One region of the Pseudoalteromonas sp. Bsw20308 genome, then DNA from elsewhere that is predicted to be linked to it. Evidence: predicted binding sites of a transcription regulator. Region 1 holds the regulator's gene; each other region holds the start of a gene.
What was found. Region 1 encodes ArgR, which controls arginine synthesis, uptake and breakdown. Its sites were predicted from a motif close to ANTGAATANNTATTCANT; they were not measured.
Positions count from the first base shown of each region.

Region 1 (8,218 bases):
ATTAAGCTCTTATTCAGTACTTTAATAGTGTTTTTTCAATCAATCGTCACAAAATATCGAGCTAGTGCATTTTTTGTTGTACAATCTGCGCCGTTCACACATAAAAATTGGCTCGGAGATCAATGGATATAAAAGCTATCCAGGCGTTAATCGAAAGCGATATGAATGACGTCAATCAACTTATACATGCGCAAATGCGCTCAGATGTGGCGTTAGTTAATCAGCTTGGTTTATATATAGTTAGCAGTGGCGGCAAACGTGTTCGTCCAATGCTCGCAATTTTAGCAGCCAAGGCGCTCGGTTATCAGGGTAAAGATCACATAACACTTGCAACAATTGTTGAGTTTATCCATACAGCAACGCTATTGCATGATGATGTTGTAGATGAATCAAACTTACGACGTGGCACGCCTACAGCAAATGCTGAATTTGGTAATGCTGCTAGCGTATTAGTTGGTGACTTTATTTACACTCGCTCATTTCAGCTTATGGTTGGCCTTGGAAAAATGCAGATTATGCAAGTACTTGCCGATGCAACAAACATTATTGCTGAAGGTGAAGTATTGCAGCTGATGAACTGCAATGACCCAGATACGACTGAAGCCAGCTATATGCAGGTTATTTACTCTAAAACGGCTAAATTATTTGAAGCAGCGACAGGCCTTGCTGCCATTATTACTGAGCAAGACCAAGCGACACTCGACGCATTAAACTTATACGGTATGCATTTAGGCACCGCGTTTCAGTTAGTGGATGATGTACTCGATTACAATGCGGATGCTGAGCAGCTAGGTAAAAACATTGGCGATGATTTAGCTGAAGGCAAACCAACCCTTCCGCTTATTTATGCTATGCAACATGGTAGCGAGCAGCAAACGCAACTTATTCGTGATGCAATAGAGCACAGTAATGGTATGGAGCATTTAGAAGAAATTTTAACTGCACTAAAACAAACTAATGCGCTTGAGTTTACAATGCAAAAAGCAGAGTTTGAGGCCGAAAAAGCCATTGCCTGTTTAGACTTTTTAGCTGAGTCTGACTATAAGCAAGCACTTATAAGCCTTGCCCGTATTGCGGTTGACCGCGACCACTAGTTTTAACTAGTTACACAGTGTGACATTAATTCTGAGCAATAAAAAAGCCTGCAAATGCAGGCTTTTTTGTTGCTTAAACCGGCTATTACGCCATGAAATCAACACCTTCTTTGATGTCTTTTTTCAGAGTTTCAAGCATGTCATTTTTTGCTTTTGTTTCAAATGCGCTTAGTTCGCCGTAAGAAAGAATTTCTTCTACGCCGTTTTTACCTAAACGTACTGGATGTGCAAAGTACTCTGCATCGCCATTTTCAACAGCAACGTAAGCGTAATCTACAACTTCTTCACCTTGTAGGCCTTTAACTAAAGACATACAAAAACGCGCTGCAGCAGCACCCATAGATAGCGTAGCTGAACCACCGCCTGCTTTAGCATTTACAACTTCAGTACCCGCATTTTGGATACGTGGAGTAAGTGCAGCAACTTCTTCATCTGTAAAAGAAACACCTTCAACTTGAGAAAGTAGAGGCAGAATCGTTGTGCCTGAGTGACCACCAATTACTGGTACTTTTACAGTTGCTACGTCTACGCCTTTAAGTTCAGCAACAAATGCTTCTGAACGAATAACGTCAAGCGTAGTAATACCGAATACGCGTTTAGCGTCGTAAGTACCTGCTTTTTTGAATACTTCAGCAACAATTGGAACTGTGCCGTTTACTGGGTTAGTAATAATACCTACTAACGCTTTAGGACAGCTGGCAACAATGCCTTCTGCTAACGTTTTGATGATGCCAGCATTTACATTGAATAAATCAGCACGATCCATACCTGGTTTACGTGGCATACCCGCTGGGATAAGAACGATGTCAGAACCTTCAAGCGCTTTATTTAAATCGTCTGCGCCAAAGCCTGCTACTTTAACATCTGTTGGGATGTGAGAAAGGTCAACCGCAACACCTGGTACTACTGGTGCAACATCATAAAGTGATAATTCAGAGCCAGCTGGTAAGCCTGTTTTTAATAATAAAGACAACGCTTGGCCGATACCGCCTGCAGCACCTAATACAGCAACTTTCATTGGAATTCTCCGTCATTTGAGGTAGGAAATATTTGTGGCTCTTAAGATAATGAAATTAGCGACTAAAAACAAATTTATCCTGTCTATTTCAAGTATATTTTCGACCATAGTCGTAAACTTTTGTGATTTAACGCATCAAACTGGCAAGTTAACTAAACAACTGCTGCATAATTATTCATTATTGTGTAGAATTTGCAGCATAAATAACAAAAATGAATAAAGACTATGCAACCACAAGATAAACAAGAAGCACTGGTAAAAGCATTTAAATCGCTTTTAAAAGAAGAAAACTTTGGCTCTCAAGGCGAAATAGTTGATGCGTTAAAAGAGCAAGGCTTTGACAATATAAGCCAAAGTAAAGTATCACGCATGTTAAGTAAGTTTGGCGCTGTACGCACACGTAATGCCAAGCAAGAAATGGTTTACTGCTTACCTGCTGAAATGGGTGTACCTACGGCTAAAAGCCCATTACGCCAATTAGTAATCGACATTATGCACAACGAAATGATGATCATCATTCGTACCAGCCCAGGTGCGGCTCAGCTTATTGCACGTTTATTAGATTCATTAGGTAAAGCAGATGGCGTACTAGGAACTATTGCCGGCGATGACACTATTTTTATCGCCCCGGCTAAAATATCTGAAATAGACGTGACACTTGAACGCGTTCGCATTTTATTTGATACGGTTTGATTATTAATCGTAATTAAATCTGTTTTAAAAATCCGACCGAAGGTGCAAAAAAAGCAGAACCCATATCGGCTTGAGTAAAATCAAGCCAGTGGTCGTAACAATCACCTTCGCCTAAACGGCTTTTAAGTATTTTTTCGAACGCGGTTCCTGTACATGCACATGTAATTGATAACATTCCCTGCTCATACACATCGCCATAAGGCATGCTTTGATTTAATAGTAGCGGTTGCCCGTCTTCGTCTTTTAGTTCACTACGCGAAGCATGGCTGGTTTCGATCGCGGGGGTAATTAGTGTGTTATCAAGGCGCGTACGACCCATTATTTGCTCTTGCTCACTTAATGATAAATGCTGCCACACAGTTAAGTCATGCTTATAACGTTGTACATGAATATAACTTCCTTGATCTTCAAAGCTACCCGGTTTATTTATTAGTGCCGTCGCACGCTTTTTTCTACCATGAGCAGAATCGCCACCATAAATAAAGCCATTAAAGTCTCGTCCATCTAAAAAGCGAAAATTACGAACCTGCTCTACCAGCTCTACATCAGGAGCAAATAACTTTAATACTTGCAGGGCAAATAAATGGTTAACGTCTTCACGGTCAGAGCGAATTTGCACAAACAAATCACACGGTTGCACGCTCATTTGGTGATCGCTGTGATTTATATTAGGAAAGCTCTGTAATTCGCTTGGAATGTACTCAGGAAGGATATGTGGCCAATATTGCGCACCAATAGCGACCATACAAGAGAGCATTGATTCTGAAAACTGATCGCTAAATTCTTCTTCAATAGCGCTTACTTGCTTTAGTTTTACGCGTAACGATTCATCTTGACCATCAAACACATTAAAAAATAAGTGCAAACCGTGTAAGTTTGCTTCAGCACAAATCCCTGATTGCGCTTGCGCCATTGTTATTCCTTAGTTTTATAGATAAAAACACAGCGAATAACAAATTAATTATGATTCGAAAAAGTTCACCGTGTGAGGTTTTATTTTTATTATAACCTGCTCATTTTTTGCAAATGATTGGTCATATTGTGCAGCAACTTCAACTTCTTGCTCAGCAATAACGACTGTGTAAACATACGCTGAACCAATAAAGCGACTACTTAATATTGTAGCTCGTTCACAGTGTCTGTCACATAGATTATCACTTACCAATTCAATCTGGTGAGGACGAACATATATTTTCCCTACACTCGCTCTATGCTCATGTCCAATATATGATTTAACTAAGCCAAACGGTGTATTATATTCAGTTGTCGTTAATACTTCTGCCTCTAAGTATATGCCTTGACCCAGAAACTCTGCAACCTCCTTTGAGCTTGGGGCTGCAAAAAGCTGTTCTGGCGTGCCTTGTTGCGCAATTTTACCGCGATGCATAATGGCAAGTGTATCGGAAAAGGCAAATGCCTCTTCTTTTGAGTGCGTAACAAATACAGCAGAGACTTGTGTTGCCTTAATAATTCGACGTATATCGGCGATTAGTTCAAAGCGTACTTGTGTATCAATGTTTGAAAAAGGCTCATCAAGCAATAACAAACTAGGTTTATAAGCTAATGCGCGAGCAATCGCTACGCGTTGCTGCTGACCACCCGATAACTGATGAGGAAATCTATCGGCACAGCCAATTAAATGCACAAGCTTAAGCATTTCATCAACACGTTGCTGCTTTTGGGCTTTACTCATTTCACTAAGCCCAAATGCGATATTATTTGCCACCGTTAAATGCGGAAACAATGCATAATCTTGAAACATCATGCCGATGTTACGATGCTCAGGTGAGACAAATGATTGCTCATTACTCACTAATTTACCGTCTATAAAAATAGACCCTTGCTTGGCTTCAATTAAACCTGCAATGGCTTTTAATGTGGTTGTTTTACCGCAACCACTTGCACCGAGCAGACAAACAATTTCATCTTTGCCCACTGTTAAATCTAAATCATGAATAACCTTTGTACCGTTATAGCGATAGCTCACGCCTTGTAAAATTAAACTACTCATTTAACTACGTTGCTCCATAGAACGATTAATAAAATACAAAGGAATAAACCCGACAATAACAATAAATAATGCCGAAATTGAAGCAAGCTCTAACTGCTCGTCACTCACATACTGAAATACATGAGTTGCTAAGCTTTCAAAATTAAACGGTCTGAGCAATAACGCCGCAGGTAGCTCTTTCATGCACTCAATAAACACCAGTAATGCCGCCGTAAGTAGTCCACGGCGTAATAAAGGTAGATGTATTAAACGCAATGTTTGCCCTTGGCTTTTACCCATTGATTGACTTGCCATATCGAGTGATGGGCTAATGCGTAAAAAACTCGATTCTATCGCTCCGTGTGCGATGGCATAAAACCTAACAATGTAAGCAATAATAATAGTAAGAATACTGCCTGTAAGCAGTAAACCTATATCTAAATTATATGGTTCGAGCGCTTCATTGATGGTGTTTTCTAATAATGTAAGTGGTAATAAAACAGCAATAGCGAGCACTGTACCAGGCAATGCATAGCCCGTACTGGCTAAACGCCCAGGAATAAGCGGATACGTTTGCTTTGCAACACGCTGATAAAAAACCACAAAAATACTCAACGTAATGGTTATTACACTCACTATCCCTGCTACTTTTAAACTTTGCCAAGCATAGCTAAAAAACTCAATGTTCCACGCTTTATCAAAGTAGGTAATTGCGTAGTTTACGAGTACTGCAATGGGAATTAAAAAAGCGATAAGTAGAATAAAGCCACAAAATGCAGTTGCTAGCCAAGCCGACTTTCCTTTTAATACATAGAGAGATTCGCTATTTACACTTGATTGGCGCTCAAATACCGCTTGGTTACGGCGGCTAAAGCGTTCTGCCATTAATGCCAAAAATAAAAGTAAGAGCATTACACCCGATATTTTAGCGGCCGCTGTAAGCGAATAATAACCAAACCATGTGTCATATACGGCGGTCGTTAATGTGCTCACGGCAAAATAGCTGACGGTTGCAAAGTCAGCCATAGTTTCCATACTAATGAGTGCAAGAGCCGCAACAATTGCGCCGCGAGAGAGCACCAAACTTACTTTAAAAAAACTTTGTTTAGGAGATAGCCCCATTAATTGACTAGCTTGTACTAATTTGAATGACTGTTCGCGAAGGGCTGTTTTAAAAATTAAAAATAAATACGGGTAAAGTACCAAGGCAATCATAACGATAGCGCCAGGTAGTGTACGTATATCAAAAAACCAATAGTCACTAGGTGATTGCCAGCCAAACCATTTTCTAAGTGCTATTTGCACAGGGCCCGCATAGTCTAATAAATCAGTGTATACATAGGCAATAATATAGGTAGGCATAGCAAGGGGCAGCATAAGTGCCCATTCAAACTGCTTTTTACCAGGAAAACTACAGTAAGCAGTAAGCCAACCGAGTGGCAGCGCAATAGCACAGCTAAGCACACAAACGCCTAAAACCAGCAACACAGTATTAGTAATGTAATCCCAAAGCACTGTATCCCAAAGATGAGAAAACACCTCAGAGTTACCTTGCAGAGATTCAAAAAGAAGAAAAAACAACGGGGCCGACAGAATCAAACCCGTCGACCACGCAAAGAGCTGCCATTTAGACAGCTTAAATTTATAAGTCATTAAAGATCGAACTTCACCTCATCAATCAGCTTAAGCGCTAACGGACGATATTTACTGATCTCATCGAGTGGCAAGCTGTCTTCCTTAAAGCTCCCCCAAGACGCAACCAAACTGGATAATTGCACACCTGGCTTAACTGGATACTCCATATTTAGTGAGGCATACATGTTTTGTGCTTTATTGTCGGTCATATACTCTATGAGTTTCAAGGCATTTTCAGGATTTTTAGCGAACTTAGTAATAACCGCACCCGATACATTTATGTGCGAGCCACGATTAATTTGGTTCGGGAAATTAATATTTACCGCTTCCGCCCAACCTTTTTGTTCTTTATCTTGCAACATTTTTCCAAGGTAATAACTATTACCTAACGCTAAATTGCACAAACCTTCTTTAACAGCTTTAACTTGAGCACGGTCGTTACCTTGGGGTTTGCGCGCTAAATTAGCTTTGACGCCTTCAAGCCATGTTTTAGTATCAGCCTTACCATGGTGAGCTATCATTGATGCAACAAGCCCCAAATTATAAGGATGCTTACCCGAACGAGTGCAAATTTGACCTTTATATTTAGGATCAGCCAACTCTTCATAAGTTAGGTTTGGTAACGCACCTACTCGCTCTTTTGATGAATAAACATTACGCACACGCTTTGTTAGCGCAACCCACTGGCCTTCGCCATCACGAAATGCTGCAGGCACATTATTATTTACGCTGTCACTTTTAATAGTTTGCGTTAACTTTAAATCTTCTAATTGAATAAGTGCACTAAAGTTAGAAGTTAGTACTAAGTCGGCTTTGCTATGTTTTCCCTCGCGCTTAACACGTTCAATTAATCCTTTTTTAGCAAAAACAACATTCGTTTGGATGCCGGTTTGTTTTGTAAAATCATCCAAAATTGGCTGTATTAAAAACGGTTGGCGAAAAGAGTAAATATTAACGACGTCGTTTGCAAAGGCTGGCGCCGATACTATTAATCCTAAAGTGATAGCGAGTGTCTTCATTATTCCACCTAAATAATAATTATTATCAAATAATTCTACCGTGAACAGTTAAAAAGTGCACACCTTAAATAGCTGTAAGTAGGTAAAAGGTGTCTAAAACAGAAATGTCATGTAAGACATCTCTCACGGATGTGACAGCTAATGAGTAAAAAGCAACATATAAAACAAGCATTAATTAAATAACCAATTGAAAATAAAGAATTAATAAACTTTAGCTATTGCATAAATACTAATTAAATATAGTTTCAGCCCTATTTAAGTTGCTCCATTCACCTACAATTTACTCATCAACCAAGCAGTGATGCTTATCGATTAAATACAAGCAAATTATTTATTCGACCAACCAATGATTAGGTTACCAAGGAAATACGGATTTTAGGACAGGCTCAGGATGAGTAACACAATGGAATGTTGTAAAAATGGATAGCATCAGGAAGGTGCGAAAGGGATAACAACAAGGGTTTTAGTTGTTTGACAGGATGTTTAAGGAATAGATGGACAGGCCTTTTAGGCAACACAATGGATTGATTAATACACGGATGCACTAGGAAGTGCAATGGAAGGATTTGGTAATAGTATTTACCTTACAGGATGTTCAGGAATTAAAGGAGACAGGCCCGGATAGCCTAGATTACATAGAACTAAAAAGTAATATTGTAATAACATGGATTAGTAAAAATTGGAGTTGATTAAGTTCAATTGCAGGATGCAGAAAATTAGAAGATTCCGCAAGCGCGCCTAGAGATAGAGCGCGCTTTTCTTTGCATAG
Region 1 is NZ_CP013138.1:561,916-570,133, reverse strand. It holds gene ispB (octaprenyl diphosphate synthase) at 123-1,094, shown strand; gene mdh (malate dehydrogenase) at 1,180-2,112, opposite strand; gene argR (transcriptional regulator ArgR) at 2,338-2,805, shown strand; gene D172_RS02390 (Dyp-type peroxidase) at 2,819-3,718, opposite strand; gene D172_RS02385 (ABC transporter ATP-binding protein) at 3,767-4,816, opposite strand; gene D172_RS02380 (ABC transporter permease) at 4,817-6,448, opposite strand; gene D172_RS02375 (extracellular solute-binding protein) at 6,448-7,452, opposite strand.

Region 2 (8,218 bases), on a different replicon from region 1:
TTAGCTAGTGTGATTAATACCAAGGTAAAATTCAATGTTATGCGATAAGAGGCTATTAGTTTATAGCCTCTTAAAATGGCATATTATTTTTTAGCGTAAGGTAAACGCGTGAGTTTATTACTTGTGTGGTAGCTATCAAGCCCGGTTACTGCCACTGTTTCAATAGCCTGTAAATCTAAAAAGCCATCACTTTGAAGTGCTACTTCATCTAAATACACATCAGTGATTTCACCTATTACAAGCTCTGTGCCATTGATGGCTAAATGTTGGTTTTCTACAAATTTAACTGAGTACTTTAAGCGGCTTTCTTTAACAAAAGGCGCTGCAAAGTCATTTAAATATTCGGGCGTTAAACCTGTCGCCGCAAATTCCGACTCGCCTTTGTCGTAGCGGGCTGATGTTTGATGAGCTTGCTTATAAATAGCTTTATTAACCTGGTTAATGGTGTAACTACCGGTTTCGATTATGTTTTCGAACGTATGTCGAGGCACGCTATTTGGGCGCATTATCATGCCAACTAGCGGCGGGTGAGCCCCTAAATGAATAACAGAGCTAACAATGGCGAGATTAGTATTGCCTTGTTTGTCTTGCGTGCCAATTAAGTTGGCGCTCTTAAAACCCGAAAGCGAATTAATTAAATGAGTACGAGTGTGTTTTTCAAGTGCGTTTATGCGCTCTTTAGTAAAATGCATTAAAGGTCCTTACCACGGTATGGTTTCGCCTTGCCAATCTAAGTAGGCAGGCTGACCATTGAGTTCTAAATGAGGGTTATTAAAAGTAAGTGTAAAAAGCTGCTTGGCTACAAATTCAGCTGTAAACAGTTTTCCTGCGGGTACATTTTTTTGAAATGGCTTTGAAAGCTCAGTATCAGTAGTCCCTGGATGAAATAAAACGAGCTTAGTATTTTTAGCTCTGCGTGCAAGTTCAATCGCTGCGGTTTTAAATAGCATGTTAAGCGCAGCCTTGGAGGCGCGATACGTATACCAACCGCCTAATTTATTGTCGTTAATGCTGCCCACACGCGCACTAAGTGCTGTAATAGTACACTGCGTTTTATGTGTTAAAAGCGGCAAAATACTCTGCAAGCAAAGTAGGGGAGTTAGGGTGTTTGAATTTAGAAGTTGGCTAAAATACTCAGCGTCTAAATCCTCCAGCTTTTTTTCGGGCATATGGGTTTCGTTGTGCAGTGTACCATTGAATATAATAACTTGTTGTATATCGGCATTTTGCGCTTTTAGGTAATTAGTAACGCGCGCTAAACTTTGTTTTGTGTAGTCAGTATGCAGGTGGACAACACTTGAGTCAGATTCAATACTTTTTGAACTAATACAAACGATCTGATGAGTAGGCGTGTTTATTTGTAGATGTTCTATATATGCATTTGCTATGGCACTGCTTGCGCCGAATAAAACAATAGTTTTCATTTATCACCTTTTGCTTTTAGTCCACATTGGCCGTTACTGCACTGAGTATTTGGCATTAAAAAGCGACTGATGGGGTGCCGATACTTAGCAAATAACAGGTATCCGCAGTCAGCGAAAAAGCGAATTATTGGCAAGCGAAAAATTTTCAACCAGCCGTGTTTACCCACTAATTTCCATGCTTCGTACGTTACATCAAGCCCGTAAATCATTTCACCTGATAGCTTTTGAGCTTGCAGATAAGTCATTGCTTGGTCTTTATCAATATACGAGTAGCGCTCACTAAAGTCGCTCGCGTTAAGATCTTCAAGCGTAATTAGATTTTTAGAATCAGCGTGTTTTAGTTGCTGCATTTCGGTGCTGCAAAGGGGGCAGTTACCATCGTAAAAAATTATCATGTGGGTGCTTTGTGATTATTTTATATATATTTTTTTACGACAAGACATTGCAAATGGATCTATTAAATATCCCTACATGATGATATTAATAGTGCCCTACGAAATAAAGGAGAATGAGAAATGAGTGAACAATACGCCGCCTTGCGAGGTAATGTAAATTTATTAGGGCAACTTCTAGGACAAACAATTAAAGATGCTCAAGGCCAAGCTATTTTAGATAAAGTAGAAGAAATTCGGGCTTTATCTAAATCATCTCGCAGTGGTAATGAAGACGACAGACAAGCGCTAATAGATGTTTTACATGCGCTTAGTGATGAAGAGCTTTTGCCGGTTGCCCGTTCATTTAATCATTTTTTAAACCTTGCTAATGTAGCAGAACAATTTCATACCGTTTCGCGTTTTAATGACGTTGGCCTTGGTCAACAAAACCCTCTCACTCAAACATTAAAAACGTTAGTTACAAAAGCAGAACAAGGCCAGCTAGATAGTAATCATTTGGCCGAAACACTCTCAAAACTCCACATAAACTTAGTATTAACCGCTCACCCAACCGAGGTGACGCGCCGTACTATTATTAATAAACATGTTGAACTAAGTGATTGCTTAGCGTCGCTTGAGCGAAAAGATAACTTACCGCTAGAGCGAGATGCTATTTTAAATCGTATTGAACAGCTTATTAGCCAGGCTTGGCATACCGACGACATTCGTCGCTCTCGCCCAACGCCAGTTGATGAAGCTAAATGGGGTTATGCGGTAATCGAAAACAGTCTATGGCACGCTGTTCCGCGCTTTTTACGTGAATTTTCAGCCAATGTTAAAGAGCAATCAAGTTTAGAGCTACCAAAAGATTACAGCCCGATTGAGTTCACATCTTGGATGGGTGGAGACCGTGATGGAAATCCATTTGTAACATCGCAGGTTACAGCAGAAGTGCTTGACCATGGTCGTTGGATGGCGCTTAACTTATATATTCAAGATTTAAAAACGTTATGCGCTGAACTCTCTATGTCAGATGCCAGTGATGAGCTTATTGAGTTGGCAGGTCAAGACTTTGAACCATACAGAGCGGTGATCAAAAAGCTTAAAAACCAAGTTGCAGAAACAGTAGCTCATCTTGGCGCTAAAATTAAAAATAAGCGTAGCGATTCACAAGATTTAATTACCGATATTAATCAGCTTAAACACCCTGTAGAGGTCTGCTATCGCTCGTTATTAAAGTGTAATATGAAAGTCGTTGCTGATGGCTTATTGCTTGATTTACTGTACCGTATTAATAGCTTTGGCTTGCGTTTAGCTAAACTCGATGTGCGCCAAGATTCGTCTCGCCACAGCGATGTGTTTTCAGAGCTGACGCGTTATTTAGGTTTAGGCGACTACAACCAATGGCAAGAGCAAGACAAACAAGCTTTTTTACTTACTGAGCTTAACTCTCGCAGACCGCTTATTCCAAAACATTGGCAACCAAGCCCTGATGTTCAAGAAGTGCTAGACACCTTTGATGTTATTGCTAAGCAAGACGAAGCAACATTTGGCTTGTATATTATTTCGATGGCGCGAACAGCATCAGACATTTTAGCAGTACAATTATTGCTAAAAGAAAGCGGCTGTAGCTTTGATTTACCAGTAGCACCGTTGTTTGAAACACTCGACGATTTAAACGCAGGCAGTGATGTAATTACTACATTACTTGATAATGTTTGGTATCGCGGGCACATTAAAAACACCCAAAATGTAATGATTGGTTACTCTGATTCTGCTAAAGATGCCGGCATGATGGCAGCAGGTTGGGCCCAGTACGAAGCAATGGACAAACTAGTACAACTTGCTGATGAGCGTGGTATTGAACTTATTTTATTCCACGGACGCGGTGGCACAGTAGGGCGTGGCGGTGCACCTGCCGCACAAGCGCTGCATTCACAACCGCCAGGTTCGTTAAAAGGGGGGTTGCGTGTAACCGAGCAAGGCGAGATGATCCGCTTTAAATTTGGTTTACCCGATGTAGCACTGCAAAGCTTAAATATTTACGCAGGCGCGGTACTACAAAGTAACTTATTACCGCCGCCGGAGCCAAAACCGCAGTGGCGCGAAGTAATGAAGCTAATAAGTGAGGAGTCGTGTGAACACTACCGTAATGTAGTTCGCCACGATGAAAACTTTGTACCTTACTTTAGAATGGCAACACCTGAGCTTGAGTTGTCTAAGTTACCGCTTGGCTCGCGTCCTGCAAAACGTAATCCTAATGGTGGTGTTGAAAGCCTGCGTGCTATTCCATGGATTTTTGCTTGGAGTCAAAACCGTTTAATGCTTCCGGCATGGTTAGGTGCGTTAACAGGCTTAAAAGCTGCGCTTAATAAGTACGGCGCAGAAACACTCAACGAAATGAGCTTACAGTGGCCGTTCTTTAGATCGCGCCTAGAAATGCTAGAAATGGTATTTAGTAAAGCAGATTGCTGGTTGAGTGAGCATTACGACAATGCGCTGGTGGAAGATATGTACAAACCACTGGGTGTAACACTTCGTAAAGAGCTTCAAGAAGCTATTAGCTTGGTGCAATCACTTAGCCCACAAAAAAGCCTACTAGCCGAACAACCTTGGATTAAGGAGTCGATTAGCTTACGTAATCCGTACACCGATCCACTTAACTTACTACAGGTTGAGCTTTTACGCCGTGCTCGCTCAGAGGAAAAACGAAACGAAGGTGACATTGATAATGCGTTAATGATCACGATGACAGGTATAGCTGCAGGTATGCGTAATACCGGCTAATACTTTATTTTGTTAGGTATACCTATTGGTATTAAAAGGGAGCACGCGATGTGCTCCCTTTTTTTGCGTTAAATAGGCTGGTATTTAACGCCCTAACCTTTTAAACTACGTAGCCATTGAATAATTAAAAAATGTTATGGCTTCAGCAACTTTTACTGTACAGCAAGATACAGCACTTACAAATTCGCACATCACATTAAACGTAGCGCAAACAGCGTCATTACGTAGTCAATTAAAATCACAACGTGGCATATTAAATTCTAGTAATATTAAAGCGTTATGCGCTCAACTCAATGTGTCTGATGATGCATTACTACAAGGTTTAGTACCTTTAGCTTCTGAGTATGCTGTTGCGCCAGTGTCAGATTTTCATGTAGGCGCAATTGTTAAAGCACTTGATGAAAAGGGTGAGGTAAACTTTTATTTTGGTGCAAATGTAGAGTTTGATCATCAAGCATTGAGTTTAGTGGTTCATGCAGAGCAATCGGCTATAAATAACGCATGGTTAAACGGCGCTAAAAAAATAGTTAAAATAGCGATTAGCGATGCGCCTTGTGGGTATTGTCGCCAGTTTATGAACGAACTAGCTGATGCGAAAGAGTTTGATATTTTACTTCCTGATCAGCAATTTAAACTTGCAGAATTACTGCCGCATTCATTTGGACCTACCGATTTAGGTAACGAATTTAGCTTATTTAACCCAAAACCACAGCAAGGTAAGTTTAGCTTTGATGGCCTTGATGAAACCCTTGCGCGTTTTGCACTTAATGCGTATGTGCCTTACAGCCAAAACTTTAGCGCCGTAAAAATAAGTACATTTAGTGATGGTGACTTTTACGGAAGTTACGCAGAAAACGCAGCGTACAGCCCAAGCTTGTCGCCACTGCAAAGTGCACTAAGTCAGTTCTTTTTAGCTGGGCTTAGCTTTAACGAAAGTACGGTGAAGGGAATAACATTGCTCGAAACAGCGGGTCGTGAAAACCAGTCGCAAGTGGCAAAAGCTGTACTTGCCAGTTTTACGCATTTACCAGCACTTAAAGTAATTAGCGCACCACTTAAATAGTGGCTTGCATACAATAAAGCACAGCCGGAGCTGTGCTTTATTAAAGCGAGTCATTCTATCGAATTAAATAACTCACTAACTGCTATAATCGGTATTAATCAAGTAATACTTTAGCTGCTTCTAATACGACTGCTACAGATTTACGCTCAATTTCACCGTGGTCTACATTTGGTATTTCTTGGCGAGTACGGTTAACAAGTACGCCTGCTACACATGCTGCTTGTAATCCAAGGGCTGCACACATAGTAAATAATGTTGCCGATTCCATTTCGTAGTTCATCACGCCCAATTTTTGCCACTCTTCGCAGCTACCTTGTAGTGATTTAGGAACGTAACCAGAGTGCGTATCGTAACGCTCTTGCCCTGGGTAGAATGTATCGCTTGATGCAGTAATACCAATATGAAAATCGATATTTAGGTTTTTACATGCTTGTACCATAGCTTGTGTTGCATAAAAGTCAGATACAGCAGGGTAGCTAAGTGGTGCAAAGTGTTGGCTAGCTCCATCTAAACGTACAGACGCTTGGCTAATTAAAATTTCGCCTTCGTTAATGTGTGGCTGAATTGCACCGGTTGTACCAATACGTAAAAATTTACGCACGCCAAGTTGTGCTAATTCTTCTACTGCAATCGACGTAGATGGACCACCAATACCTGTAGAACATATAACCACAGAGTGGCCGTTTAATTGACCTAAATAAACATGAAACTCGCGAGTTTGAGCAAGGCAGGTTGGGTTGTCTAGGAATTGTGAAATACGTGCTGCACGATCTGGATCGCCCGGTACAATCGCAAGTTTTGCACCTTTAAGATCGTCAATACATAGTCCTAAGTGAAATACCTTTTCCATAGCTAAGCCTTTTATAATAATTTGTTGTCAATCTAGCATCATTGCTAGAAACGTTTATTAAGTACAGGACGATTGTCCGTTTTATCTTAACTCTTCCAATAAAGCCTTAATAATTTTAAGGGCTAATTTGATTTATTCACCAACTATGAATATTCACTCAAGTACTTATATACGTAGCCTTGTTGCGCTGTTGACATGTTCAAGCAGACATAATAAGTATCACTCAAGCGCGTAACTACGATTAAATGGATGATTACAAAGTTTCATTAATATCAAATAAATTCAATGGCTTAATCTTGTAGTGAACACGTAAAAACTAACGTGTTTACTTATATTAAGCACTGACTTATTTAGCAAAGTGACATTTATTTGAAGTTTAGGCACTTTTAGTGATTTTGCATAACTAATCAAAAGTAATCAAAACTAATTAGCTACGTACAGAATAAAAACCGAAGGAGTTTATTATGAGCACACAATTTGAAGCATTTAAAAACAAAGTTGAGCACTGTTTGTGCGCACCGGGCGATGGCGTATACACAGTAAATACTGCAAAAGAGCGCAAAGCCGCACTGCGTAATAAACTTTACGGACAAACTGAAAACGTTGATAACTTGTGGCGCGAGTCTTTAAACGAATTACCAAGCTCACCACATAAAGCCGTTATGTTAGGTATTAGTTCAGACTGTGGCGGTGGAATTTTACGCGGTGCAAACTGGGGGCCATTGTTTGTGCGCTCAGCATTAATTGATCAGCATCCGCAATGTCATTCGTTTGATTTAGGCGATGTACGTGTAATCCCACATTTACTTCATGACAAATACCTAAATGATGCAACCATTTCTAATTGCCAAAAAGCTTTATATGGTGATGAAGATAACGATTATTACGTAAGCCCATTATCAATCACTGAAGATGTCTGCGACAGTTTTTACGCAACGTTTAAAGATAAAGGATTATTTGGTATTGGTGGCGATCACTCAATTAGTTACCCACTTACTAAAGCGTACTTAAAAGCAAAACGTGAGCAAGGTAAGCGCACGGCTATTATTCATTTTGACGCGCATACCGATTTACTTGTGGAGCGCTTAGGTATTGATTTATGTTTTGGCTCGTGGTGTACACATATATTAGAGTTTTTACCGGCACCGCATCATTTAATACAATTTGGTATACGCTCAAGTGGCAAGCCTAAAGCGCACTGGGAAAGTACCTTTGGCGTTAAGCAACATTGGGCACATGAAATCATTGAGCGCGGCGCAGCAGCGGTTGCTGCCGACGCTATTGCACAATTAAAAGCCGATAACGTTGATGAAGTATATGTAAGCTTTGATATTGATGCGCTTGATGCCGAGTTTGCATCTGCCACAGGTACGCCAGAACATAATGGTTTAACACCAAAGCATGCGCTTGATATTTTATCAGCCATTGCGGATGAGTTTCCAATTACGGGGGCTGATATGATGGAAATAGCGCCATTCACCGACAGTTCGCTTGTCGGTCAGTCTAGTTCTGAAACAACACTCAGAGAAGGCGCTAAAATATCGGCCTTTTTAATCAACGCAATGAACAAGTAAATTGGTCGTGCTTATACACTACTAAAAACTAGCAGTTCGCAGAGCCTCAGCTATATTTATTAATGTACTTATCATGAGGCTCAGTTAAATGAAGTGGTTTATCTTTTTACTGTGCGTTATCTGTATTAAGGTTAACGCCACTGAAA
Region 2 is NZ_CP013139.1:356,611-364,828, forward strand. It holds gene D172_RS18840 (flavin reductase family protein) at 84-692, opposite strand; gene D172_RS18845 (SDR family NAD(P)-dependent oxidoreductase) at 702-1,424, opposite strand; gene D172_RS18850 (thiol-disulfide oxidoreductase DCC family protein) at 1,421-1,819, opposite strand; gene ppc (phosphoenolpyruvate carboxylase) at 1,940-4,585, shown strand; gene cdd (cytidine deaminase) at 4,722-5,648, shown strand; gene udp (uridine phosphorylase) at 5,743-6,498, opposite strand; gene D172_RS18870 (arginase family protein) at 6,963-8,072, shown strand; gene D172_RS18875 (substrate-binding periplasmic protein) at 8,161-8,218, shown strand, end outside.
Region 2: the regulator ArgR is predicted to act here: its motif matches at 6,893-6,910, upstream of D172_RS18870 (arginase family protein).

Region 3 (8,218 bases), 1.9 Mb from region 1:
CTCTGATGCAAGCGTAATAAAGCCATCTTGTGTAATTACATAACGCGCAGGGCGAAGTCCATTACGGTCAAGGTTACACGCCGCAAAACGACCATCCGACATTACAATACCTGCCGGACCATCCCATGGTTCCATATGCATAGAGTTAAAGTCGTAAAATGCACGTAGATCATCGTCCATTGCACGGTTTTTTTGCCATGCAGGTGGCACAAGCATGCGCATCGCACGGAATAAATCCATGCCGCCAGCTAAAAATAGCTCAAGCATATTATCTAGGCTGGATGAATCAGAACCAGTTTCGTTTACAAACGGTGCCGCTGTTTGTAAATCAGGAATAAGTGGTGACGCAAACTTATAAGAACGCGCACGTGCCCATTGGCGGTTACCTTCAATGGTATTAATTTCACCATTGTGTGCTAAATAACGAAAAGGTTGAGCAAGAGGCCAACGCGGCTGAGTATTAGTAGAAAAGCGTTGATGAAAAACACAAATCGCACTGGTCATACGAATATCAGCTAAATCTAGGTAAAAGTTAGGTAAATCTGCAGGCATCATAAGGCCTTTATAGATAGTAACTAATCCAGACAAGCTTGCAATATAAAAAGCTTCATCATCAACAATACGCTTTTCAGCACGACGACGCGCTACATATAAGCGTCGCTCTAAATCTTTAGAACGCCAACCTTCTGGCGCACTAACAAAAATTTGTTCAAACCCAGGTAATTGTTGTACTGCTATAGGACCTAACATTGATGGGTCGGTTGGCACTACGCGCCAACCTAAAATATTTAGCGTTTCTTTTTCTAATTCTTCGCTAAGTATTTGTTTTGCAGCTTGTGCTAAAACAGGATCTGAATTTAAAAAAATCATACCTACGGCATAATTTTTACCTAAGTGCCAATTGTTCTCAGCCGCAATAGCACGAAAAAAGCTGTCTGGTTTTTGTAATAATAAACCACAGCCATCACCTGTTTTACCATCGGCAGATATACCGCCACGATGCTGCATGCGATCAAGCCCCGTAATAGCAGTACGAATAAGCCTATGACTAGCTTGACCATTAACTTGGGCTATTAAGCCAAAGCCACAATTTTCTTTTTCTAATTTTGAGTCGTATAACATAGACCCCTCCCCTTGCTGCACTGTTAGCGTGGATGAACTGCTCGACGATTTGCTAACAGACGGACAAAACTAGCCTCTATCGTAAATAGAGTCAATAGCATTTTGAATACATATTCACATTCTTGAATATTTCTCACTTCATAGCAAGATTTCTTTTTCATCATTATTTTTAACATTTAGTCGTATATTAGGCGTTATTTTTTCATGACACTGGTGTCAAGTTTAACATTTTGTAAAAACAACCAAGTAAAAAACTACAGCTTACGTAAACGTAAAGCCCTCATTCAGTGAATAAATATTCAACATACACCGATAAAGTTAGTTAACATTTAGATAGTTTTGTGCTATTTCCGTAATTTTGAGGCTTAACCTCTCTTCTTTTTACTGGTCATTAGTATAGTTATTAATATTTGTGGCATTTTTAATCTCTTAATAGTGAATTTTTATTTACTAATGCGTCCACTGCGGACACTTTTATGTCCGCGGACATATAAAAAACACATAAAATAAAATTTAATTACCTAATTACAGTGAGTTACGCTTTGGCATGCTAATAGTATAGAGCTATACACATTCGTTAAGTGGAATAATTATGTTTATGCTTAGTTTATTTTTGATATCTCCTATTGTCGCTATTTGCACCGCAGTTTTTTTTCTACTGTGTGAAAAATATATAAAAGCCGTGTAGGAGAGCCTAATGATTAAAGATACCAGCGCACAAGACGTACAAGTAAAGGCACCTATGAACTATAAAAAATACGCGGTCATCACTGCGGTTATTTTCATTGTAGCCTCGACAATTGCTTATATTTTTTTAACGAGTCATAGCGCTAAAAGCTCTATTAGCCGCTCAAAAGTACAGGTTGCCAAAGTACACGTTAAAGCGCTCATTCGAGACATTGCCGCCAGTGGTAAAATTGTTGCTGCTAATGCTCCTAAAATCTACAGCCCAGAACGTGGTTTTATAGATTTAAAAGTAAAGGCTGGCGATACAGTAAAGCAAGGGGACACACTTGCTCTGCTGCAAAGCCCTGAGTTAACTAACGAATTAAAGCAACAGGAGTCTGTACTTAAACGACTACAAGGCGAGCAGCAAAGGCAGCACTTGCAAGCAAGACGCCAAACACTCACTTTAAATAAAACACTTGATATGGCACAAGTTGAGCTTAACGCCGCTGAGCGCGAAAATCGCCGGGCGCAGTTATCAATACAAAAGCACTTAATTAGCCAAATTGATCTTGAAAAAGCAGTTGATGATTTATCACGTGCAAAGCTCACATATAAGCATGCACAACAAGAGGTATTACTTGCCAAAGACACGCTCGCCTTTGAACTACAAGCAGCTAAAAGTGATGTAACCCGCCAGCAACTTATTGTTGATGATTTAATCAGAAAAGTAAGCAACCTATCTATTAAAGCTACCGTTACTGGGATCGTGGGTAACCTACTTGTGCAACAAAAAGCCGCAGTGACGCAAAGCCAACCTCTTATGACACTCGTCGACTTAAGTAATTTCGAAGCAGAGCTCCAAGTACCTGAAAGTTACGCAAACGAATTAGGACTCGGTATGGAAGTAGAGCTTAAGTTAGGCAATGAAACAGTGATAGGGAATTTATCCGCCATATCACCAGAAGTTAATAACCGTGAAGTAACAGCACGCGTCCGATTTAAAGGCGTTACTAACAACATTCGTCAGAACCAACGCTTAACTGCACGTATTTTACTCGACAACCGAGAAGGTGTAATGCAAGTAAAGCGCGGTGCATTTATGCAGCAAGGCGGAATTGTTGCTTATAAGGTACAAGGCAATATTGCAAAACGCATACCTATTACTATAGGCGCCACAAGCATTAACGCGGTTGAACTTTTAAGCGGTGTTAAAGAAAACGATGAAATTATTATTTCAAGCTACAGCGACTTTAAACAAGCCGACACGATTTTATTAAATTAAACAGACGTTCTCAACCAACGCTAAAAATAATTAGGAACACCCATGTTACAAATGAACAATGTAAGTAAAGTATACCAAACAGAAATGGTACAAACCCATGCACTTCGAGACTTTAACCTGCAAGTAAACGAAGGCGAATTTATTGCTGTTACCGGTCCTAGCGGCTCAGGAAAAACAACCTTTTTAAATATTGCAGGTATGCTCGAGCCTTTTAACGAAGGTGAGTACCTGTTGGATGGTGTTAATGTTGGCAGCTTAAACGACAACCAACGTGCTGATTTACGTAATCAAAAAATTGGCTTTATATTCCAAGGCTTTAATTTAATCCCTGATTTAAATTTATATGAAAACATAGAAGTTCCTCTTCGCTATAGAGGGATTAAAGCAAATGAGCGAAAACGTCGAATTGAGCAATGCCTTGAACAAGTTGGTTTAGCATCTCGCGCTAAACACTTACCTCAACAACTCTCTGGTGGCCAGCAACAACGTGTTGCAATAGCCCGTGCGCTTGCTGGTGAACCTCGTTTTTTACTAGCCGATGAGCCAACAGGTAACCTTGACAGCTTAATGGCTCGCCAAGTTATGGAGTTACTTGAACAAATCAATCGCGACGGTGCCACTATTGTAATGGTAACGCATGATAGCGAATTAGCCCGCCGTGCTCCGCGTAATATTCAAGTAGTTGATGGGCAGCTTGCCGACTTTACGCTTTATCAGGGCGCGCAAACTATAAAAACAGCATCGGGGGTTTAACTAATGTTTATTCATTATTTAGATTTAAGTTGGCGCAGCTTCAAGCGCACCCCACTGGTTAGCTTTTTAATGGTACTTGCCATTGCGATAGGTATAGGCATAACAATGACCAGCCTTAGTGTTTATCATATGATGTCGGCCGATCCTATCCCAGAAAAAAGCAGCCAACTTTACAGTGTGCAATTACAAACAATGGACGATGGTAGTACGTGGTGGACAGAAGATAACATGCCACTGCAACTGACCTATCAAGATGCTGAGAACTTATTAAACGCGCCCACGTCAGAGAAAAAAGTGGCTATGATGCGTACCGGCTTTTCAGTTTATTTAGATTCAGATAAAATAAAACCCTTTATTGGCAGTGCACGGATGACAACGCCTGACTTTTTTAGCATGTTTGATTTGTCATTTTTGTACGGTGGGGCTTGGAGCAAAGAGCAAGAAAACTCAGCTGCACCTGTGGTTGTTATTACCCAAGAGATAAACGATAAACTATTTGCAGGAAAAAACTCTGTCGGAGAACTGATTTACTTAGATGATGCAAGCTACCAAGTAGCTGGTGTTATTAACCATTGGCCTCTCAATATTAAATATTATGATTTAAATAACGGTGCATTTAATCAAGTAGAAGAGTTATTTATGCCCTTTAGCTTAATAAAGGCAAAAGAGCTCGTAAGTTGGGGCAATAGCAATGGATGGAAGCACGAAAACACACCAACCTTTGCAGATAAACTGCAATCTGAGCAAGTATGGATCCAGTTTTGGGCAGAGCTAAATACGCTTGAACAAAAACAAGCCTATCAAAATTACTTATTAGCCTATATGCAGGAACAACAAAAACGTGGGCGATTTAATCGTAAAGAACTTGAGTATAAACTTCGCGATGTAAACCAATGGATGCAATACAACAACGTCGTCACCGAAGACAATAAAATTTTAGTGGGCCTGAGCTTTATGTTTTTAGGTGTCTGCTTAGCCAATATTTTAGGTTTACTTTTAGCCAAGTTTTTACGCAGAGCGCCAGAAGTAGGTGTAAGACGCGCATTAGGTGCGAGTAAAAGGCAAATATTTTTACAGCACTTAGTTGAGGTCGCCATGCTTGGCTTTATAGGTGGCATGCTAGGAATTGTACTAGCACAACTTGGCTTAATGGGCGTAGGGCAAAGCTATGACTACTATGAAAATTTAGCGACAATGGATTTAACCATGCTATTGAGCGCCCCATTGATTGCAATTACAACCTGCATTTTGGCTGGTTTGTACCCTGCTTGGCTAGTGTGTAAAACCAACCCTGCTATTTATCTTAAGAGCCAATAAGGAATGTCACAATGTTAGAAATAAAACCTATATTTAACGCCTTATGCCGCTCAAAGGTGGGCGCTGTATTACTGCTAATTCAAATTGCAATTACCACAGCCATAGTCAGTAATGCTGCATTTATCATTCAAGATAGAATTAGTTATTTAAACCAAGAAACGGGCTACCCTGAACAAGATATATTTAAGTTTAATGTAATGACCTTTGGTACTGATATTAACTTAAGTCAGCAGTTTGAGCTTGATGAAAGCATGCTTAGAAAAATGCCAGGCGTGGTCGATGCCGCATTAAGCAGTAGTATTCCACTATCAGGGAGTGGCAGCGCTTCGAGCTTTAATTTAAAACCTGCCCCACAAGAAGGCCTAAGTGTCAGGGCCGCTTATATTTTTATAGACGATCATGCTATTAATACCTACGGCGTTAACTTAATTGCAGGGCGAAACTTTACCGAAGATGAAGTGCTCGTTACAAACGAAATTACACAAAAGCGCACCAACGTCACTATAGTCACTAAAGCCCTACTTGATGAGCTCTATCCTGATGGAGATGGTTTAGGGAAAATAGTTTATTTTGGTGACCTACCACTTAAAGTTATTGGCGTGATCGGAAAAATGAAAGGCCCGTGGCTCAAAGACAGTAAACCCGATAATTTTGCGTTTATTCCTTATATTAAAGCAGAAAGTTATACACAAGTTGCCGTTCGTACAGAGCCAGGTCAGCGAGCAACTGTAATGAAAGAAATAGAAAATGCCATGCTTGCAAATTACAGTAAGCGCGTTATTAATAACATTAAAGGGCTTGATGAACTAAAAAATGAGTACACCGCTCAAGATCGCCTTATGATGCGCATGCTCATAGTATTAATCACTATTTTAGTGCTTATAACCGCTCTCGGTATTTTTGGCTTAACCTTATTTAATATTAGCAAACGTACTAAGCAAATTGGTACACGCAGAGCACTTGGCGCAAGAAAGTCAGCTATTGTTAGCTACTTTTTAGTAGAAAATGCATTAATTTGTAGCCTAGGTTTAGCCTTAGGTGTAGTAACAGCAATACTACTTGGGAAAATGTTAATGCAGTATTTTTCTGTAGCCGCACTACCGCCAAGTTATATAGCCGTTACCGCCATTGCCGTATTATTAATGAGTTTACTTGCAGTATTAGCGCCAGCTAAACGCGCTGCCAATATTTCGCCCAGTATCGCAACTCGCACTATTTAATTATATTTAAATCACTATGCTACACTGCTTAGTAAGGCAGTGTAGCCATCAAAAAATTATAAAAATAACCTATGACTCATAAAATACTCATTGTTGATGATAACCAAGCAGTACTCGACGCACTTTCATTGTTGCTCGAGATCCACGACTTTTCGGTAGTCACTGCAACAAATCCGTTTGATGCTCTGCAAATAGTTCGCTATCAACGCATTGAGCTTGTAATTCAAGACATGAACTTTACCAGTGACACGACCTCTGGTGAAGAAGGTAAAGCCTTGTTTTATGAACTACGAGAAATAAACCCACACCTCCCTATTATACTTATTACAGCCTGGACCGAACTTGCCACCGCCATTGAGCTTGTAAAAGCAGGTGCTGCCGATTACTTACCAAAACCCTGGGATGATGCAAAACTACTAGTTTGTATCGGTAACTTAATAGAGCTAGGCAGTGCTAAAAAAATAGTGGCGACACATAATCGCCATCAACAAGAACGTGAAGGTACATTTAAAAGCGCAGACCTTGCTGGGCTAATATTTAAAAGTACTGCGATGGAACGACTGGTTACTATGGCGCTACAAGTGGCTAAATCTGATATATCTGCATTAATTACAGGCCCTAATGGGAGTGGCAAAGAGTGTATTGCGCATATTATTCAAAAAAACTCCCCACTTGTATCACAACCTTTTATTAAGGTAAACGCAGGTGCATTACCGCAAGAACTTATAGAGGCCGAACTTTTTGGCGCTGAAGCTGGCGCATACACGGGGATAACTAAACAACGTATTGGTCGATTTGAAGCAGCTGATGGCGGTACGTTATTTTTAGATGAAATTGGTAATTTACCACTTTCAGGACAAATAAAATTACTACGCGTACTACAAACCGGCGAGTTTGAACGTTTAGGCTCAACGCAAACACGAAAAGTAAATGTGCGCGTTATATCGGCCACTAACGAAAACTTACTACAAGCAATTGAACAAGGTCGATTTAGGGAAGACTTATATTATCGCCTTAACGTAATTGAGCTCAATGTGCCTGCCCTGTGCGAAAGACAAGATGATGTTTTAGCGCTTATTAGCCACTTTTTACCTCACCGAGAGTTGACTATAAACACAGAGCAAGCACTTCAACACTACAAATGGCCAGGTAACGTTCGAGAGCTAGAAAACGCTTGTAAGCGTGTAGCGGTACTAAAACCTACAGGTGCGCTTACAGTCGATGACTTTGCTCTTTCGTCACCGGTCTCTTCCCAACAAAAAGCAGAGCCGACCAAACAGGAAATAGAACACGCAATGCGCACTCATCAAGGTGTTATAGCCAAAGTGGCCCGTGAATTTGGTTTAAGCCGACAAGCACTTTACAGGCGGTTACAAAAAATGGGTATTGATTATTAATGCCAAACATTATTAGCAACTTTACCCTAAGCCAAAAGATTGTATTAATTTGCGGGCTTTGTAGCGCGCTGCCTGTTGTTATTATTGCCGCGCTAAGTGGCTTTGATATGTATTACACCCTGCTTTTAATATTACTAACGCTTACATTTAGCACCTTGCTTTCAAGAGCCATCACCAAGCCAATAAAGCTTGGCATGCAATCGCTCGAAACCGGATTACTTAATTTTAAAGATGGTGAGCTCTCCAGTTTGCTTGCGTATAAAAGTAATGATGAACTTGGAAAGCTATGCCAACTTTATAATCAAACCGCAAAACAGCTTCGCCAAGAAAAACAATGGATTTACCAGCGCGAGTTAATGCTTGATAAAGTATTGCAAAGCTCGCCGCAAGCGCTACTGCTGGTCAATGATAATAATACGGTGGTATTTAGTAATTTAATTAGCCGTAGCTTATTTAAT
Region 3 is NZ_CP013138.1:2,537,738-2,545,955, forward strand. It holds gene gltB (glutamate synthase large subunit) at 1-1,122, opposite strand, end outside; gene D172_RS10955 (efflux RND transporter periplasmic adaptor subunit) at 1,820-3,073, shown strand; gene D172_RS10960 (ABC transporter ATP-binding protein) at 3,116-3,826, shown strand; gene D172_RS10965 (ABC transporter permease) at 3,830-5,143, shown strand; gene D172_RS10970 (ABC transporter permease) at 5,155-6,363, shown strand; gene D172_RS10975 (sigma-54-dependent transcriptional regulator) at 6,435-7,760, shown strand; gene D172_RS10980 (sensor histidine kinase) at 7,760-8,218, shown strand, end outside.
Region 3: the regulator ArgR is predicted to act here: its motif matches at 1,224-1,241, upstream of gltB (glutamate synthase large subunit).

Region 4 (8,218 bases), 270 kb from region 1:
GAATCGCAATTGGCTGACCGCTACCGTAACGTTTTTTAAAATCATCACGCTCAAGCATACGCGCAACGGTTTGATTAGCAGCAAGTTTTATCATACCTGCAGCGCCTAACTTTTCCATCCAAGTAGAGTTAAACGCAACTGTTGTTTTTGCTGGATCAAGTATTTTAAATACTTGCTCTTTATACGTTTCAGCATTAGCCAGTACATCTTCACGAGTAAGTGGTTTACGCGTTACATTTTTGCCTGTTGGGTCACCAATCATGCCTGTAAAATCACCAATTAAGAAAATAACCTCATGACCAAGATCTTGAAAGGTTTTCATTTTATTAATTAGTACAGTGTGCCCTAAATGCAAATCAGGTGCTGTTGGATCAAAACCCGCTTTTATTTTTAGCTTTTTACCCGTCTTTAGTTTTTCAACTAATTCGTCTTCAATTAATATTTCTTCTGCACCGCGTTTTATCTCTGCAAGAGCGGTTTGTAAATCCACTGTGTATTACTCCAAAATTCTGCCAACGAAAGAGGCGACTAGCTAGTTGCGTTATCTCGATTTAATACAGGTTTAAACCAAGATTATATATGTAACTAACATAACAAATTTTACCTAATTAAAATAACTTTTTAAGTGATTAATGCAACTAAACATAATACGTATAGTCTGAGTTAACGAAGCAGTTAAAAAAGGTCTTCAAACCTCGATTCTAGCGCAATTCAGCGTTAGTTTAAATCTACAAAACACTAGTATTCGCACATTATTAGGTATATCCTGCAATATTATGTATTTATTATCTTGACAGCAGAAAAAGGCACGTTATGGTTCACGTGGTTAACACCCTCCCCAAAAAACACAAATTGCTTATTCTAGGTTTGGTTTCTGCTATTGCCGGCTTGCTCTTTCTTCCTTCTGAAAAAGCAACTGCATCTAAAGATAATAGTGTAAATGCACTAGAGATTGGTAAGCGCTATGAGTTACAAGTTAAAGTTGATAACAACGAAAAATTAACTGAGTTAAATTCAGAGCAAGCAGCAGAAAAGTTACCAGAATACGACTTTGTCGATCATAAAGTTAAAAATGGCGACAATTTAGCAATTATCTTTAAGCGTGCTGGTTTTTCGGCTCAAACGCTTCATAAACTAATTAACACTAATGCAGAGACTCGAAAACTGACTAAAATTCACCCAGGTGAAATACTTAGTTTTGCGACAGCTGAAGATGGCTCCTTAGCTCAACTGCGCTATGTAATTTCAAAAACAGATACTTTATTTGTTACCTTAAATGAAGAAGGTAACTACGATACAGCTATTGATAGCAAAGAAATTGAAACGCTAACCAAAACCGCTGGCGGCGAAATATCTAACAACTTTTGGACTTCAGCAATTGCAGCAGGTTTAAGCGAACGCCAAATAATGAACTTTGCTGACATATTTGGTTGGGATGTTGATTTTGCAAACGACATTCGCAAAGGTGATGTATTTGGCTTAATTTACGAGTCTCACTATGTTGATGGCGAGTTTATTGGTACCGGTAAGATTATTGCAGCTGAATTTGTAAACCAAGGTCAGCGCTTTGCAGCTATTCGCCATACTGACGGCAATTTTTATACGCCTGAAGGGCGTAGCATGAAAAAAGCATTTTTACGTGCACCTGTAAGCTTTAAGTATATTAGTTCGAGCTTTAATCCTCGCCGCTTACACCCTGTTACTGGGCAAGTTAGAGCGCACCGTGGTATCGACTTTGCAGCACGCACCGGTACACCAGTTGTTGCATCTGGTAACGGTAAAGTAATTAAAGCGGGTTACAGCAAGTACAACGGTAACTACGTATTTATTAGCCATGGCACGCAATATGTAACTAAGTACTTACACCTAAATAAGAAGCTAGTTAAAACGGGCCAAAAAGTTAAACAGGGCCAAAAAATTGGTACTGTAGGTTCTACAGGTCGTGTTACTGGTGCACATTTACACTATGAATTTTTAGTAAATGGCGTTCACCGTAACCCTAAAACTGTAAAACTTCCTAAGTCAGAGCCATTACCTCGCTCAGAACTTGCCAAGTTTAAACCTATTGCTGATAACTTTATTGCCCAGCTTGAGCGCAATCGCGAGCTACAGTTAGCACTTAAATAAAGTTTATTAATAAACATTAAAAAAGCCTTTGCAGGTTTAACCTGCAAAGGCTTTTTTGTATACGCTATAAACCATTAGTACATTAGTACATATATGAGCTGAATAACTAAAGACACCATCACTAATGGCCAAATATATTTACTGTATTTGGTTGCGCCGTTGAGCCCTATTTTAGTTTGATACTTTTCAAGTAACGGAATAAGCACAGCAAGTGCTACAAACAAACCAATTAAAATAACGAAGATATTCATATCAGTGCCCTACTTATGGTAACTCATGCCCTTTAGCGCTCACATAAAGTGCATACCAATGATCACGAGTTAGCTCTACATTTACAGCATCACAAGAGGCTTTAATTCGCTTAGCGTTAGTCGTCCCAATAATTGGTTGGATCGATGCGGGATGGCGAAGCAACCATGCAAGTACAATTGCCTCAGCAGAAGTACCATAAAGTGCTGCCAGCTTATTAACTAAAATACTGGTGTTTATATCGGCCTGCGATGCATTTGATAAATCACTACCAGTGTACAAACCTTGGCATAAACTGCCCCAGCTTTGAATTTGGATTTCAAAATGGCGACAATACTCAATACTGCCTGGTGTAAAATTGAGATCTTTACCGTCACTGTTACCGGCATATATGCCTTCATCAACAAACTGATGTTTTTGCAGGCTCGCTTCTATTTGATTGGCAACAATTGGCATGTCGAGCGCATGTTGTAAAAAGTTCATTTGGTGCTGCTGCATATTAGATACTGCAAAATTGCGTACTTTGCCACTTTCTTTTAAACAACTAAATACACGTGCAATTTCATCAACTTCCATGAGTGGATCAGGGCGGTGCAACATAAGTACATCTAAGTACTCTGTGTTTAATCGCTTTAAGGACGCTTCGACTGATTGCTCAATCCATTTAGCTGAAAAATCATAACGCTTCGGCCCTAAGTCATCTTCAAATCGAATCCCACACTTAGATTGAATATATATATGTTCTCTAAGCTCTGCTCGCTCACTTAGCGCTTTACCAAATACTTGCTCGGCCTTACCAAAGGTATAAATATCAGCATGGTCAAAAAAGTTAATACCACTTTCAATGGCGTTATCTATACATTCATGAGCTTGCTTAACATGTGCATCAGTGATTGCGTCTTTATTCCAACCGCCGCCCAGACCCATACATCCAAATACAAGCTTACTAACATTAGGTAAATATTTTGCTAAAGGTGTGTGGAGCATTATGACTATCCTTAAAATTGCGAAGAACATCCACTTTAAACAAAAATACAGAAACAAGAAACTATTAACGACGAGAAATAAAAGCAAAAAAAAGCGCAGTAAACTGCGCTAAATCATTTATTAACTACCACGTTAATTATTAGCCAACAAGCGCTAATAAAATACCCGCAGCAACGGCACTACCAAGTACACCTGCTACGTTTGGTCCCATTGCATGCATAAGTAAAAAGTTATGTGGGTTACTTTCAAGGCCCACTTTATTAACTACTCGTGCCGCCATTGGCACAGCCGATACACCTGCCGCCCCAATTAATGGATTTATAGGCGTTTTAGATATTCGATTAAGTCCTTTTGCCATAAATACGCCAGATGCCGTACCAATTGCAAAAGCCAGTGCGCCAAGCACTAAAATACCAATCGTCTCAACAGTTAAAAACTTATCTGCAGCAAGCTTTGAACCTACAGCTAAGCCTAAAAATATAGTTGTAACATTGATGATTTCGTTTTGAGCACTGTTACTTAATCTATCAACAACACCCGACTCCCGCATTAAGTTACCTAAACAAAACATACCTACAAGCGGTATAGCAGCCGGTAAAAACATTGCCGTTAAACTAAGTACCATAAGGGGGAAAATAATCTTTTCCTTTTTAGATACCTTACGTAATTCAGGCATCTTAATTTGGCGCTCTTCTGGTGTGGTTAACGCACGCATAATTGGCGGCTGAATAATTGGCACAAGTGCCATGTATGAATATGCAGCTACCGCTATTGCGCCTAGTAAATCAGGTGCCAGTTTTGATGCTAAAAATATTGCCGTTGGCCCATCGGCACCACCTATAATGGCAATAGCTGAGGCATCTTGTAAGGTAAACTCAAAACCTGGTACATAGTTAAGTAATATAGCGCCAAACAATGTAGCAAAAATACCAAACTGTGCAGCCGCACCTAATAACAACATACGTGGGTTTGCAATAAGCGCGCTAAAGTCAGTCAGCGCCCCCACTCCCATAAATATCAACAGTGGAAAAATCCCCGTATCAATACCCACATAATAAACGTAGTACAAAAGCCCACCTGGGTCTGACAAACCTGCCACTGGTACATTTGTTAAAATTGCACCAAAACCAATAGGTAGTAATAATAATGGTTCAAAGCCTTTAGCTATCGCTAAAAACAGTAATAAACACCCTACCGCAATCATTATTAACGATGGGATTGTAAAGTTAGCAATGCCTGTCGCATTCCAGAGGTTTAAAATACCGTCCATCCTCTATTTACTCCTAAGCTAATGCAATCATAGCGTCGCCGGTAGTTACAGCATCGCCTTCACTAACTAACACTTCAGCAATTGTTCCGGTATGCGTAGCGCGTATTTCAGTTTCCATTTTCATGGCTTCCATAATAATCACTACATCACCTTCGTTAACAACTTGCCCAGCTTTTACCTTAATCTTAAAAATATTACCGGCTAGAGGCGCGTTAAGTGTTTCACCTGATGCAACCGAAGCAGATTGAGGAATGTGCTCAGAGTCTTTTAATGTTACTTCCTTAAGTTCACCACCTTTCGCCACTACTACGTCATAAACTTTACCATCTACTTTTACGCTGTACTGCTCAGCCTTCACTTTGTTATTATTTGAAGCTGATTTAGAAGGTGCTTTACCGCTTTTACCTTCAACAGAAGGGACTGGCTCAAATGCATCTGGGTTGTTGCGGTTTTTAATAAACTTCAAACCAACTTGTGGGAATAATGCATAAGTTAGTACGTCATCAATTTGGTCATCAGCCAATGTTAAGCCTTGCTCTTGCGCTTCTTTTAATAACTCAGCTTCAAGCGTTGCAAGTTCTGGTGCAATATTATCTGCAGGGCGACAAGTAATAACTTCTGCTCCATCAAGCACACGCTCTTGTAGCTCTTTATTCATTGGTGCTGGTGTTAAGCCATATTCACCTTTTAATACGCCAGCAGTTTCTTTAGTAATTGTTTTATAACGCTCACCTGTTAGCACATTAAGTACCGCTTGAGTGCCAACAATTTGCGACGTTGGTGTTACTAAAGGTAAAAAACCAAGATCTTCACGTACACGTGGGATCTCAAGTAAAACCTCATTAAGCTTATCGGCTGCGCCTTGCTCTTTAAGTTGGTTTTCCATGTTTGTAAGCATGCCACCAGGTACTTGAGCTAATAAAATACGCCCATCAACCCCTTTTAAGCTACCTTCAAATGCCGCATATTTTTTACGCACATCTCTAAAGTAAGCAGCAATTTCTTCTAGGTGGTTTAAATCAAGTTCAGTATCACGCTCAGTCCCTTCAACTATCGATACAATAGTTTCAGTTGCAGAATGTCCATAAGTCATACTCATTGATGAAATAGCGGTATCGAGCATATCAATGCCTGCATCAATCGCTTTTTGGTAAGTAGCAGTACTTAAACCTGTTGTAGCGTGGCACTGCATAGCAATAGGAACAGATACGGTTTCTTTAAGTGCTTTAATTAGTTTTTCAGCATCGTAAGGCTTTAATAAGCCCGCCATATCTTTAATACAAATTGAATGACAGCCTAAATCTTCTAATTGCTTAGCAAGAGTCAGCCACATATCAAGTGTATGAACTGGGCTAACTGTGTACGAAATAGTACCTTGAGCGTGCGCGCCTACTTTTATAGCCGCTTTAATCGCTGTTTCTAGGTTACGTACATCATTCATTGCATCGAATATACGAAATACGTCAACGCCATTTTTATGTGCGCGTTCTACAAATTTTTCAACTACGTCATCAGCGTAATGGCGGTAGCCTAATAGGTTTTGACCGCGTAATAGCATTTGCTGTTTAGTATTAGGCATCGCTTTTTTAAGCGCACGAATACGCTCCCACGGATCTTCGCCTAAATAACGAATACACGAATCAAATGTAGCACCACCCCACGATTCAATAGACCAATAACCTGCATCATCTAACTTGCTAGCAATCGGTAGCATATCGTCTAAACGCATACGTGTTGCGAGCAATGATTGGTGCGCATCGCGTAATACCAATTCTGTTAATTTTAATTTAGCCATGTGTGTGCCCCTTATTTATTATTTGATTTGTACTGAGCAATGGCAGCACTAATAGCAGCGATGTGCTCATTAGGCACACCTTGAGATTTAAAAGACGGTGATTTAGCTGGTGATGCTTCTGGTTCGCTATAGTGCGTCACCAAATTAGACATAAGCGTTACGGCACCAATTAATATCGACAGAAATACAAACACCCCAACCATACCAGTAAGCATTAAGCTACCAGCCGTTGTGAGTAGAGCACCTATATCCATTTTTCTCCCCCTTGAAACCCATATCGAAAATAAAAAATCGATTTAATTAAATATTTATTCACTGGATAATAACAAAACTAATTATTTTGTCTACTCCTTGTAAATTGGTAAAACCAATTAAACTATAATCAACATAAAACTCAACTAATTTACATACCAGAACCTTGCAATCACGCAGCCTACAATAGTTACAGGAAATAATGACTATAGCTAATAGTTATATATAAGTTGTTAATTAACTATCCGGTTAAATAAAAAAAACATGAAAAATCATATGAAACACAAAAACAAAGGAACAATTGTTAATTGGTCTTACCAAATAAATGTATTTAGTGAATATTTACAAGCAATGTGTAACGGTGTGAATAACTTACATAGCAAAGCGTAAAAGTTACTAATCAACTAATTGCCCAAAACACACAAAAAAACATAAACACATGATATTAAACAACAATACACTTTGGCATGTAACTGGCATTAGTTGTTGTGAGCAAAATTTATAAACCAAGGAGAAAACAATGTTACGCTGGACAATCACATTTTTAGTTATTGCTTTAATCGCTGCAGTGTTAGGTTTTGGTGGCATCGCAGGTGCCGCAGCTGGTATAGCAAAAATTATATTTTTTATCTTTTTAGTACTTTTAGTGATTTCATTAGTTTCAGGTGCACTACGTGGTAAATCGCCCAGGTAGATAATCCATCGGACTAACAAACACTTATACTTAATTAACACTTACAAGGAATTACATTATGAATTCAACAACTGTAAAAGCAGCACTAATCGGTCTATTCGCAAGTTTTTTCATTATGGGTTGTGAAGACAATCATGCAGAAGACGCAGGTGAACGTATTGACGAAGCAGTAACTGACGTGCAAAACAAAGTAGAAGATGCATGTGAAAATGTTAAAGAAGGCGTAAACGCTGAAGAAACTAATTGTTAATTCTTCTTTTACTAAAAAAGCGGCTCTCAAGAGCCGTTTTTTTGCCTGTTTATAAGTATCGAACAACTTCCCCCATTTTAGCTAATGAGTCAAACCGCACTGATACCAATCCGTAATAATACTTAATCAATTTGAAGGATTAAATCAGACACCAACTTCGTTAAAAATCTCTGATATAGAACAACTAAATAACGAAATTTTTACCTTGTTACCAACACGGTTTTCTTACCTCAAAATAATTGATTGATCAACTACTAACGCACCGCCGCATCGTAAAATCCATAGATATAACTATGAAACATGGATTGGCGCAATGTTAGGTGAGAGTATGGCTACAGATAAGACAGTGTTCTTAAATAAGCTTAGAAATACAAAAATGCTTATTAGAACAGGCATGTTACCAGCTAGAATATTTGAAAAAAAGGATGAGTTATGGAAAGGGATCTAGTAATTTTCAAAATACATAAGCCATCAAAAACATACGACATAATCGACCTCACGACTGTTTCTATGGCAAAGCAAATTGCTAAAGAAAAAGAAAGCAGTTTTAACGAGGCAGTGAAAATAGCTATGGATGATTTCCCAAGAGGGAAA
Region 4 is NZ_CP013138.1:835,535-843,752, reverse strand. It holds gene tyrS (tyrosine--tRNA ligase) at 1-490, opposite strand, end outside; gene D172_RS03610 (peptidoglycan DD-metalloendopeptidase family protein) at 814-2,127, shown strand; gene D172_RS21555 (hypothetical protein) at 2,202-2,378, opposite strand; gene D172_RS03605 (aldo/keto reductase) at 2,392-3,363, opposite strand; gene D172_RS03600 (sodium ion-translocating decarboxylase subunit beta) at 3,503-4,633, opposite strand; gene oadA (sodium-extruding oxaloacetate decarboxylase subunit alpha) at 4,647-6,428, opposite strand; gene D172_RS03590 (OadG family protein) at 6,440-6,682, opposite strand; gene D172_RS21165 (DUF1328 domain-containing protein) at 7,201-7,374, shown strand; gene D172_RS03585 (hypothetical protein) at 7,433-7,624, shown strand; gene D172_RS03580 (hypothetical protein) at 8,057-8,218, shown strand, end outside.
Region 4: the regulator ArgR is predicted to act here: its motif matches at 6,728-6,745, upstream of D172_RS03590 (OadG family protein).